Regions from separate parts of the Thalassotalea agariperforans genome, predicted to be linked through region 1. Evidence: predicted binding sites of a transcription regulator. Region 1 holds the regulator's gene; each other region holds the start of a gene.
What was found. Region 1 encodes LexA, which represses DNA repair genes until DNA is damaged. Its sites were predicted from a motif close to TACTGTATNNNNATACAGTA; they were not measured.

Region 1 (3,752 bases):
AGTATTGTTACCCCACGCATTACGTTCGTAAGTCACAACAGCAGCAAGTTCTTTTAACGTCAGTTGTTTACCGTAGCCTTGCATACCAGTACCAGCACGACCATTTACCACAATATCAATATGAGCAGCAGCCTCACCTAAGGCAATTGGGCTGCCTTTTAAAGCAGGAAACGCTGGCGGTAAACCTAAACCGGTTGGTTGGTGACAAGCAGCACAATGTGCCATGTAAGTTTGCTCACCTAATGTCATCAACTCATCTAAGCCTAAAGTGGCATTTAATGAGGCTTTTTCAGCAGCTGCCGCTTGCGCAATTAACGCTTTTTGTTCATCAAGCCAAATGGCGTAGTCTGCTTCGGTTTTTACCTCAACAACCACAGGCATAAAACCATGATCTTTACCACATAGCTCAGCACACTGGCCGCGATAAATACCGGGTTCATCAACAATCGTCCAAGCTTCGTTAATAAAACCTGGATTGGCATCTTGTTTTACCGCAAACGCGGGTACCCACCAAGAATGAATAACATCGTCAGAAGTAATTAAAAAACGTACTTTTTTATTCACCGGGATCACTAAGTGTTTATCCACTTCTAGCAGATAATGTTCACCTTTTTGGGCAGAGCTGCCATTTTGGTTTTGATATTGTTCTTTTGGTGTTGATAATACGGAATAAAATTCAATATCTTGGTCAAAATATTTATAGTGCCATTTCCACTGGGAGCCAGTAACTTGGATAGTAATATCTGAATTGTCATTATTTTCCATATCAATTAGCGTACTTGTTGCAGGTACAGCCATTGCAATAAGAATAACAACAGGGATTGCGGTCCAAAGAATTTCAACCTTAGTGCTTTCATGAAAGGTAGCTGCTTTTACACCTCTTGATTTACGGTGGAATATCATCGACCAAAACATAGCACCGAACACCACAGCGCCAATGGCAGTACAAATCCACATGACTAACATATGCAAATCATAAACTTCACGACTAACTGCAGTAACACCTTTTGTTAGGTTTAGTTGCATATCAGCCCAAGCTGAACTGGAAACAATACTTCCCAAAAACAGCCAACCTAGGTTACGTCTCATCACTCGACATCTCCTCTGTCCTTTAAAAGAAAACAAAATAAGCACACAGAGTAATACACAGCCCACTGACTCATATTCTGTTGTTTATCGGTTATTTTATTGTGACAAAAAGGCTGAAAGCCGTTGTCTTTTATAATTATTTAGTTATTTTTTTGTTCACTTTCAGAATTAGAATTACTCAAATATTGACATAGGTCAATGTTTAATTTTTGAGCAATTACTTTAAAAAGCCAATAAAATCAATGGAGTATTAACTCTAAAAGGAGCTACGATAGGTGTTAGATGAAAATTAATGAAAAAATGATGAGAAAGACAGAGATAGAAAAGGATCAAGATTAATCCTTTTCAAAAAATAAATATAAGTTTACATCCAATCGGCGTTTCGAATAACCCCAACCGCAATTCCTTCAACATTAAATTGCTGGCTGGCAAGATCAACTTTAATAGGTGAAAAGTCTTCGTTTTCTGCATGTAAATAAACAATATTACCATCACGCTTAAAGCGCTTAACGGTGACATCATCTTCCACTCGGGCAACAATTACTTGGCCATTTTTAACATCCGTGGTTTGATGAACCGCTAATAAGTCGCCATCGAGTATGCCAATATCTTTCATACTTTCGCCATGAACTCGCAACAAATAATCGGCATGAGGGTGAAATAAACTGCCATCTACCTTGTAATGCTCTTCCACATGTTCTTGGGCAAGAATAGGTTCACCCGCAGCAACACGGCCAATCAAAGGTAATCCTTCTTCTTCAATAAATTCTTCGGCTAAACGAATGCCTCTTGAAGTACCTGGTAACATTTCAATATAGCCTTTTTTGGCTAACGCTTTTAAATGCTCTTCTGCCGCATTTGCTGACTTAAAACCAAAAAAATCAGCTATTTCAGCTCGAGTTGGCGGCATACCGGTTTCGGCAATTTTTTCTTTGATCAGATCAAATATTTGACCTTGTCGTGGGGTTAATGGACGCATATTATTCCTGTTACTTTATACAGTGATAACTGTCAGTATATACAGACTGTATATAAACTCAAGTAAACTATCACTTAAAATAAAGCGGCTATTTAACCGTAAAAATAATCAAGCAATATTAAAAGCGCTAGGTATTATACCAATCCGTATAAGAAAGTAATCGCTTAGCAAGAATTTAAAGGATTAGAAGAAAGGCATTGATTGAAGAGAATGGTGTTAATATATCGATGATTTTCATGCCTAAAAATAATACAAAAAACCTATACTTATTAATTTGTTAATGCTAGTTTTATGTTTAAGTAGATAACATGGATAGTTAATAACTTGTTAGTATTATTAAAACAAATCAAGAGAAGAATTAAGTTTTCCATACGCTTAACCGTGGTGAGCGTGTTTATTTTCTCAACGATTATTACCGCTTCAATTGCTATCGGCCTGCAATACTATTTCAGTGAAAATCTTGCAATTGAATCTAGAGTTAAGCTTTTTAATTTAACCACTCAAAATACCGCAAATTATTTAAAAAGCATCAATGAAAATGCAGAAAATACCGTTCGTATTTTATCTAAAAGCCAAGAAATTATTGATAAAAGCAGTGAAGATAAAACAGCCCTACGCTCCTTGTTGTCACAAATCATTGAAACCAATCCACTGCTTTATGCCTTGTATGTCGGTTATGATAATGGCCACTTTTATGAAGTTATCAACTTAAAGACCAGTGAAACCGTTCGTCAACAATATCAAGCAGCAATTAGTGATCGATGGTTAGTAATTGATATTCAAGATAAGATAAAACAAACACATTATTACGACCATAACTTTAAGTTACGAGTAACTCACACAGAAAAGACCAATTACAACCCTAAAGAAAGGGTTTGGTTTAAACAAGCTCAAATCAATCAAGTACACAAAACACAACCTTATTTATTTAGCCATTTACAAGCTCCCGGTCAAACGTACTCAATCAAGTTAAAAAACAGTAACACTGTTTTAGCTGCTGATATTCCCTTATCAAATTTATCCGATTATTTAGCCAGTCAGCATCAATCAAATCAATTATCAACCGAGATGTATATTTTTAATGCGCTCGGTGAATTAATTGCGTCAAATCAACAACAGACAACATCCGCCTTACCCAAACTGGCACCGTTAACGTTAAATCCAGCTCAACTGGAAACATTAGCTAAATACCCCAATATTAAAATTTCTAATGAAAGCAACTGGCCACCAATAGACTTTAGTGTTGGTGGCGAGCCTCATGGCTATGGCGTTGATTTACTTTATGCCATTTCAGATATGCTCAATTTACCTATCACTTTTGTGAATGGTTTTACTTGGAGCGAGTTAGTTGAAAAATTTGAATCGCATGAATTGGACATGTTGCATTCCGTTTTCCCAACCGCAAACAATCATAAAAAAGGACCGCTAAGTAAAGCCGTATTTCAAACGCCTTTTTCCGTTGTTACTCAGCCGAACCATTCAACAATTGATAACTTAACCAGCCTAGCGAACAAAACGCTGGCAATACCTAAAGGCTGGTCGATTATTGAGGTGGTAAAAAAAACTTACCCCGATATCAAAATAGTTGAAGTCGCTGATTCCCGAACCCTATTAACTCAAGTAAGCCAAGGTCAAGTAGATGCCGGATTAGACAACGACATTGTTTTAAAATATTTACAAAACC
Region 2 (3,752 bases), on a different contig from region 1:
TTAAGCTGTGAGTAACACCATCGTTATGTGCAAAAATGTGAACTCGATTACGTCCTTTTTCTTTGGCGGCAAACATCGCAATATCAGCTTGTTGTAGGTAAATTTCGCTGTTGTGCTGTTCACCATTAATTAATGAAATACCTATACTACAGCTAACTTTATAAATTTGTTCTTCATACTGAAAACAACAGTCGGCAATGGTATTACACAACTCATGTGCTAGCTTTTCAGCCAATAATAGATCTGTTTTTGGCAATAAAATTGCAAATTCATCGCCACCTATCCGGCACAACACATCACCTTGATTAATATGCTCAGCTAATAATTTGGCTATTTCTTTTAATACTAAATCACCTTTATGATGGCCTTGAGTGTCATTAATCACTTTAAAATGATCAAGATCAACATACAAAAGTGCGTATTCAATGCCTGTTTTAGCACTTACTTTAGCAATTTTTGCTAATTCTTCATCGAAATAGTAACGATTATGTAAGCCGGTTAATTTGTCATGTAAAGCAAGGTGTTTTAAATTTTCTTCCGCTTGCTTGCGCATGTTAATGTTATCAATAGTACCGGCAATGCCAGATAATTCACCATATTGATCAAAATAAGGTGATAAATTAACTTCACTCCAAAAATAGTCATTCGTTTTATTGACCAACTTTATTTCAAGGCTAGTATTTGCCTGATGTTCACTAACTTTAGTTAATAACGACTGAATACTTTCTTCAACATAAGCGATCAAATTAATACTGCTAAAATGAATAAAATCAGTAAATAGTCGTCCTATTGATTCGTTAACCAAATAGCCTGTGCATTGATGCCAAGCTTGATTTAAAAAAGTAATACGGCCAGCTGCATTTAACTCAATAACGATGGTATTTAAACTGTCTAAAATTCTAAAATGGGTTTGAGCTAAAGAGTCATATTTTTGTTGTTCACTCAGTAAAGCCACCGTTTTTGCTGAAAACTGCTCATTGGAGATGATAAAGTCTTCACGTTTTACAGCAATATCACACACTTTACGTAATTGTTCGGCTTTAAAAGGTTTTTGAATATAATCTGCCGCCCCTTTCATCAGCATCAATTCGGCAATATCCACAGTACCATGGGCAGTCATGGCAATAACCACTTGCTTAGGATTAAGCGCTATTAAATGCTCTAATACTTGTTCACCTGACATACCGGGTAATTGAATATCAAGTAAAACAATATCGAATTTTTCTTGCTTATATGCCTCAAGCCCTTTTATTCCGTCACTCGCAACTTTAAGTTGAAATTTATGTTGTAACATTCGAACAATAAGATTAGCGGTATCTTCGGTGTCTTCAATGACTAAAATTTTAGGGAGAATGTTTAAATTATTAATATTGTTTAGTGCTTGCTGGGCAACTTCGGCTAGGTGGGAAATATCTTGAAAACTAATAACGCGATTAATGTCGAACATTCTTGCGGTAGTTTCAGCAATACGCTCGCAGTGATTTTCCGTTACCAATACAATCGGAACATCATGACTGGTAGCTAACACCCCAGTACGAATAAACCTTGCTAAGCGCCAGCCGTCAATATCACCAATGGCAACTTCGGTGATCACAAGATCAATATTTCTAACTTTTAAAATTGAAATACCGTCAAGACTATTAGTAGCAGAAATAACCTGATATTGAGACGCTTGGAGCTGTTGTTCTGCTGCTAACCTTATTTGCTCATTTTTAATAATTAATAAAATAATCAAATTGACTACTCATTCTATTTACATTTTTAGTTATTATTATTTATTCAGTTTAAAGCGCTTTTTACTTGCTTTTCAACCCTTATTATTTACATATGATCAGACTTTAATTTTAAAGGGCTAGCGCTGAATAAAAAAATATAATTAAACCGTTTTAATTAAAATAGCAGAAAAAAATTTTATTTCTTACTTGCATTAAAAACAAACACTGTATAAATTACTGTATATACAAACAGTGCTTTTTAAATTGGTTAATTTATGCTTTTACAACTAAACATTCAAAATTTTGCCATCGTACGTTCATTAGAGCTTGAATGGCATAAAGGTATGACAACCATTACCGGTGAAACCGGAGCGGGTAAATCCATTGCTATTGACGCCTTAGGCTTATGTTTAGGCGCTAGAGCTGTTGCCAATGTCGTAAGACCTAACTGCACTAAAGCTGAATTAACCGCGACTTTTGCAATAAATAAAAATATCACGGCAAAAAACTGGTTAAAAAATCATGATTTACTGTTAGATGATGAATGCATTTTACGCCGTGTGATCTCAGCCGAAGGTCGTTCTCGTGCATACATCAATGGTAGCCAAGTTCCCCTTGCACAATTAAAAGAGCTAGGCGGCTTATTATTGAATATTCATGGTCAACACGACCACCAGCTGATTGTAAAAAATACCGAACAACGTCGTATGTTAGACGCTTATGCTGGTCACCATGATTTACAAAATGAAGTAAAATATTACTATCAACAATGGCACACACTGACCAAAGAATTAGATACTTTACAACAAGCAAAAAGTGAACGTGAAGCCAAAAAACAGCTACTGCAATATCAAGTGCGTGAACTTGATGAATTTTCATTACAAGCAGATGAGTTTTTACAACTTGAGCATGACTACAAACGCCACAGTAATGCCCAAGACATTCTTAATCAAACCTTAGCGTCTTTACAAATTCTATCTGAAGACGAGCAATTTAATGTATTAGATGCGTTGCGCAAATGTCATGATCACATGTCTGCCTTAAGTGGTTTTGATAATGAACTTGTTAATATTTCATCGATGATATCAGATGCATTAATTCAGTTAGAAGAAGCAAACAATGACCTTAGACACTACTATGATAAATTAGAATTAGATCCAGAAGCTTTTAGTTTATTAGAAGAACGTTATTCGTTAGCCGTTCAACTGGCCAAAAAACATCAAATTGCACCGGAAAACTTAACTCAATTTCATCAAACCCTATCGGCTGAACTAGCAGCAATGAGCCACGATGAAACGCGTTTAGAAAATATTTATGCTGACATTGATTTAGCCAAAACAAATTATCAAGCCGCGGCAGAAAAACTATCAAACTCACGAATAAAGTCCGCCGCAACCTTAAGCAAAAAAATTACCGCCAGCATGCAAGAGTTAAATATGCCCCACGGCCAATTTAACATTGCGGTAAAAAACGATCATGCTGACACAATTAGTATTAACGGTTTAGATGATATTGAGTTTTTAGTAACGCTAAACCCAGGTCAAAAATTAGAAGCAATGAATAAAGTTGCCTCAGGTGGTGAGTTGTCGCGAATAAGCTTAGCCATGCAAGTGATCCTCGCGAAAAAAGTAGTATCGCCGACCCTGATTTTTGATGAAGTGGATGTTGGTATCAGTGGCCCAACTGCTGCTATGGTTGGTGAAAAACTACAACAATTAGCTCAAAACACACAAATTATTTGTGTTACTCACTTGCCACAAGTGGCTTGTAAAGGTCATCAGCAAATGTTTGTTGCTAAACTCACCGATGGTGAACATACGGAAACAACGGTTACTGAACTTTGTGAACAAGCTCGTGTCCAAGAAATTGCGCGCTTATTAGCAGGTAATAAAATTTCCGAGCATAGTTTGGCTAATGCCAAAGAATTATTAGCCGGTTAATAAAAAGCGATAATTTATTTTGAATAACAAGGCAGGCTCCGTTATTATGCCTTGCTTCATTAAAAAGGTATTTTATTTTCATGGTTAACAAATTAAT
Region 3 (3,752 bases), on a different contig from region 1:
ATAAAGCCCATCAAACACTATTATCTTATTTAAAACAGCATAAATCTGAGTATTGGGTTACCACGATGAAAGAAGCGTTAAATTTTGTGCAATCACAACAATAACTTATCAAGTTTTAATAAAGAAATAATTAAATAATTATCTGCTAATAAAAAAACTCGGTTATTTATATAAGTTAAACAAGCATATATAATCGAGTTTTTATTTAATAAGTTATCTAACGTCTGTTAAATTTAAGAAAGAAAATAATCATTTTCAATTTGTAGTTCATGTAAAACATCAACAACAAACATACCAGCATCCTTAGCCGCTTGAATTCCCGCTTCAGCATCTTCAAAAACAATACATTTTTCAGGCGCTACCCCCATCAATTCAGCGCAACGTAAAAAGGTATCTGGTGCCGGTTTTGGTTGCTTTACTTGGTCAGCTCCCACGACATGGTCTAATAAATCAATCACACCACATAAGGTTAAAATACTTTTTGCTTCCTGAGTATAAGCGCCAGTACCAACCGCCATAGGGCGTTTACTTTGATTCGCTTTAGCAAACTCGGCAAGTTTAGTGGGTTTCACATAATCTTGAAACGTAGCAGCTACAATACCTTCCTTATAATCATTCATTTCTGTTAACGGAATTGATGTATTCACTGAAAAACGTTCAATTAATATCGCTAAGGTATCAATAGTTGGTACGCCTGCCAATGAACGCATTAATGCTGGCTCAATCGGGATACCGTATTTTTCTAAGGTTAGTGTCCAAGCATGTTGATGTAACTGACCGCTATCAATTAAGGTACCGTCCATATCAAAAATAATAGCGTCAAATTGTTCGTACATAATAACCCCTAATAAATGACTGCTCACTTTTTGTAAGTCTTTCTATTCTACGATACCAAGATGGCAATGACATTAAAAAAGGCCAGAGCATTAATAATATGCTCTGGCCTTAACTAAATAATTTAATTTAACAATTTGAACTTACATACTTACTTATTCAGTATTTAAGCTTGTCTTGAAAAACTCTGCTGTGCGATTAATTTATTATTCAGCAACCGCTTCTTTTTTATCGGCAACTTCAGGTTCTGCAACGTTTTTAGATAATAACATTTGACGTAATTTAGTATCTAAGCCTTTTGCCATTTCAGGATGCTCTTTTAAGTATTTAATTGAATTTGCTTTACCTTGGCCAATACGCTCACCATTACAGCTATACCAAGCACCCGCTTTTTCAACTAATTTATGAGCTACACCTAAGTCAATTAACTCACCTAAACTATTGATGCCTTCACCGTACATAATTTGGAATTCAACTTGTTTAAATGGCGGTGCAATTTTGTTTTTAACCACTTTAACACGGGTTTCGTTACCAACAATTTCATCACCATCTTTTACCGCACCAATTCGGCGAATATCTAAACGAACAGAGGCGTAGAATTTAAGAGCGTTACCACCAGTGGTAGTTTCTGGGCTACCAAACATAACACCAATTTTCATACGAATTTGGTTAATGAAAATTAACATGGTATTTGATTGTTTTAAGTTACCGGTTAATTTACGCATTGCTTGCGATAACATACGCGCTTGAAGACCCATATGAGAATCACCCATGTCGCCTTCAATTTCAGCTTTCGGCGTAAGCGCAGCAACCGAGTCAACCACAATCACATCAACAGCACCAGAGCGAGTTAACATGTCACAAATTTCTAATGCTTGCTCACCAGTATCTGGTTGTGATACTAATAAATCATCAATGTTAACACCAAGTTTAGCGGCATAAATTGGATCAAGTGCATGCTCAGCATCAACAAAGGCACATATTTTACCGTTACGTTGTGCTTCTGCGATAACTTCTAATGTTAACGTTGTTTTACCACTTGATTCTGGACCATAAATCTCAACAACACGGCCAAGCGGTAAACCACCTGCTCCTAAAGCAACATCTAAACCTAATGAACCAGTTGAAATTGTTTCAACATCCATGCTGCGGTTTTCACCTAACTTCATGATAGAACCTTTACCAAATTGACGCTCAATCTGGCTAAGGGCGGCTGATAATGCTTTTTCTTTGTTTTGATCCATGGTTAGCTCCGTATTCATTAGTGGCTAAATATTCTTAATTGGGCTCAGTATACTGTATGGTCGTACAGTATCAAGTTTTTTTATGATGATTTTTTAATTTTTTAACTAACACATTGTTTTTAATAACTATAAATAAAACAAAAAATATTCACCGTCATTTATACAGTGTCAACATACAGTGCTTTTGGGCTTAGCTATTAAATATCTCTTTATGGTGATTTGGTCGGCAAGCTAGTTCAAACTTTGCCATATTGCCAAACATAAATATTAAGTTTAGATGAACTTTTTATGGAGCCACATAATTGTCATCTTTCTACCGTAGCGTACTCGTCATAAAAACAAATTACATCCACTAAAATATTAAATGGAAAAACATGAAACTCTCAAACGCTACATTTAAATTAACACCACTGGCTTTAGCTTTTGCTGGCTGTATGGCATTAACCTCTGGCAATGTTGCTGCAAATAATATTGAAGGCCGTATTACCGATTCACAAAACAAAGTATATTTTGAAGGTGCCCAAGTAAAAATTGCAGAACTTAACCGTACCGCAGTTACCGCTCGTGATGGTTCATTTCATTTTACCGACCTACCTGAAGGTAAATATACATTAGTTATTAACTACATTGGCTCAGCTGAAATAAAAGAGTCGATTAACGTCGTTAACGGTAAAATTATTAAGAAAAATTTTGTTATTGGCGGCCAACATGCTGGCATGGATAACATTATTGTTTATGGCCAACGTTCAGGCCAAGCAGGTGCTTATAATCGCCAAAAAACAGCCGATAATTTATTGTCAGTAGTAAGTAGTGATGCAATTGGCCAATTACCCGATCAAAATGCCGCTGAAGCATTACAACGTTTACCTGGTATGTTTATTCAACGTGACCAAGGTGAAGGTCGCTTTGTTGGTATTCGTGGTATTGATCCAAACCTTAATAACGTTTCAATTAATGGCTTAAACGTACCATCGCCAGAAGCAGGCATTCGTAGTGTTGCTATGGATGTTATCCCTAGCGAGTTAATTTCAAGTTTAGAAGTAAGTAAAACCGTTACCCCAGATATGGACGCCAGCGCTATTGGCGGTTCAATTGAAGTGAAAAGCTTAAGCGCTTTTGATCGTGAAAATGAAAGCTACAGCTTTACCGCACAAACGTCTTATAACGCATTAGTAGAAGAAAACAGCCCTAAATTTTCAGGTAGTTACACCAATGTTTATCAACTTGAAGGCAATACACAACTAGGGGTTGCCGGTGCTGTGTCTTGGTTTCAACGTAAATTTGGCTCAGACAACATGGAAACTGATGGCGGTTGGGGTGACATTGAAGTTGAAGACTCACAGACTGGCGAAGACGTTGAAATTTTTGGCGCAGAAGAAATTGAACAACGTGATTATGTTATTGAACGTGAGCGTTTAGGTTTTGCGTTAAACTTTGATTTACATACTTCAGCAACCGATAAATATTACTTACGTACCTTATACAGTGAATTTTCAGATGATGAATTCCGTTTACGTAAAGAATATAAGTTTGAAAAAGGTGAATTAGTTGCCAATAACTCAACGACTTCCAGCGCCCAGTTTATTAATGCTGAAATGGATCGTGACACCAAAGACCGCTACGAAACCCAAGAAATTTTATCCTTAGTTTTAGGTGGTGAAAATCAAATAAACC

Region 2: recN (DNA repair protein RecN) is a predicted target of LexA. The motif match lies at 1,951-1,970, and genes of this name have one in related genera.
Region 3: recA (recombinase RecA) is a predicted target of LexA. The motif match lies at 2,129-2,148, and genes of this name have one in related genera.

The regions. Positions count from the first base shown of each region.
Region 1 covers NZ_JBQMWH010000004.1:65,424-69,175, forward strand. The annotation lists gene coxB (cytochrome c oxidase subunit II) at 1-1,089, opposite strand, end outside; gene lexA (transcriptional repressor LexA) at 1,454-2,068, opposite strand; gene ACSLUO_RS07575 (HD domain-containing phosphohydrolase) at 2,459-3,752, shown strand, end outside.
Region 2 covers NZ_JBQMWH010000002.1:363,768-367,519, forward strand. The annotation lists gene ACSLUO_RS04780 (GGDEF/EAL domain-containing response regulator) at 1-1,735, opposite strand, end outside; gene recN (DNA repair protein RecN) at 1,991-3,655, shown strand; gene ACSLUO_RS04790 (outer membrane protein assembly factor BamE) at 3,736-3,752, shown strand, end outside.
Region 3 covers NZ_JBQMWH010000001.1:422,857-426,608, reverse strand. The annotation lists gene ACSLUO_RS01940 (polysaccharide deacetylase family protein) at 1-104, shown strand, start outside; gene ACSLUO_RS01935 (HAD family hydrolase) at 234-836, opposite strand; gene recA (recombinase RecA) at 1,041-2,078, opposite strand; gene ACSLUO_RS01925 (TonB-dependent receptor) at 2,453-3,752, shown strand, end outside.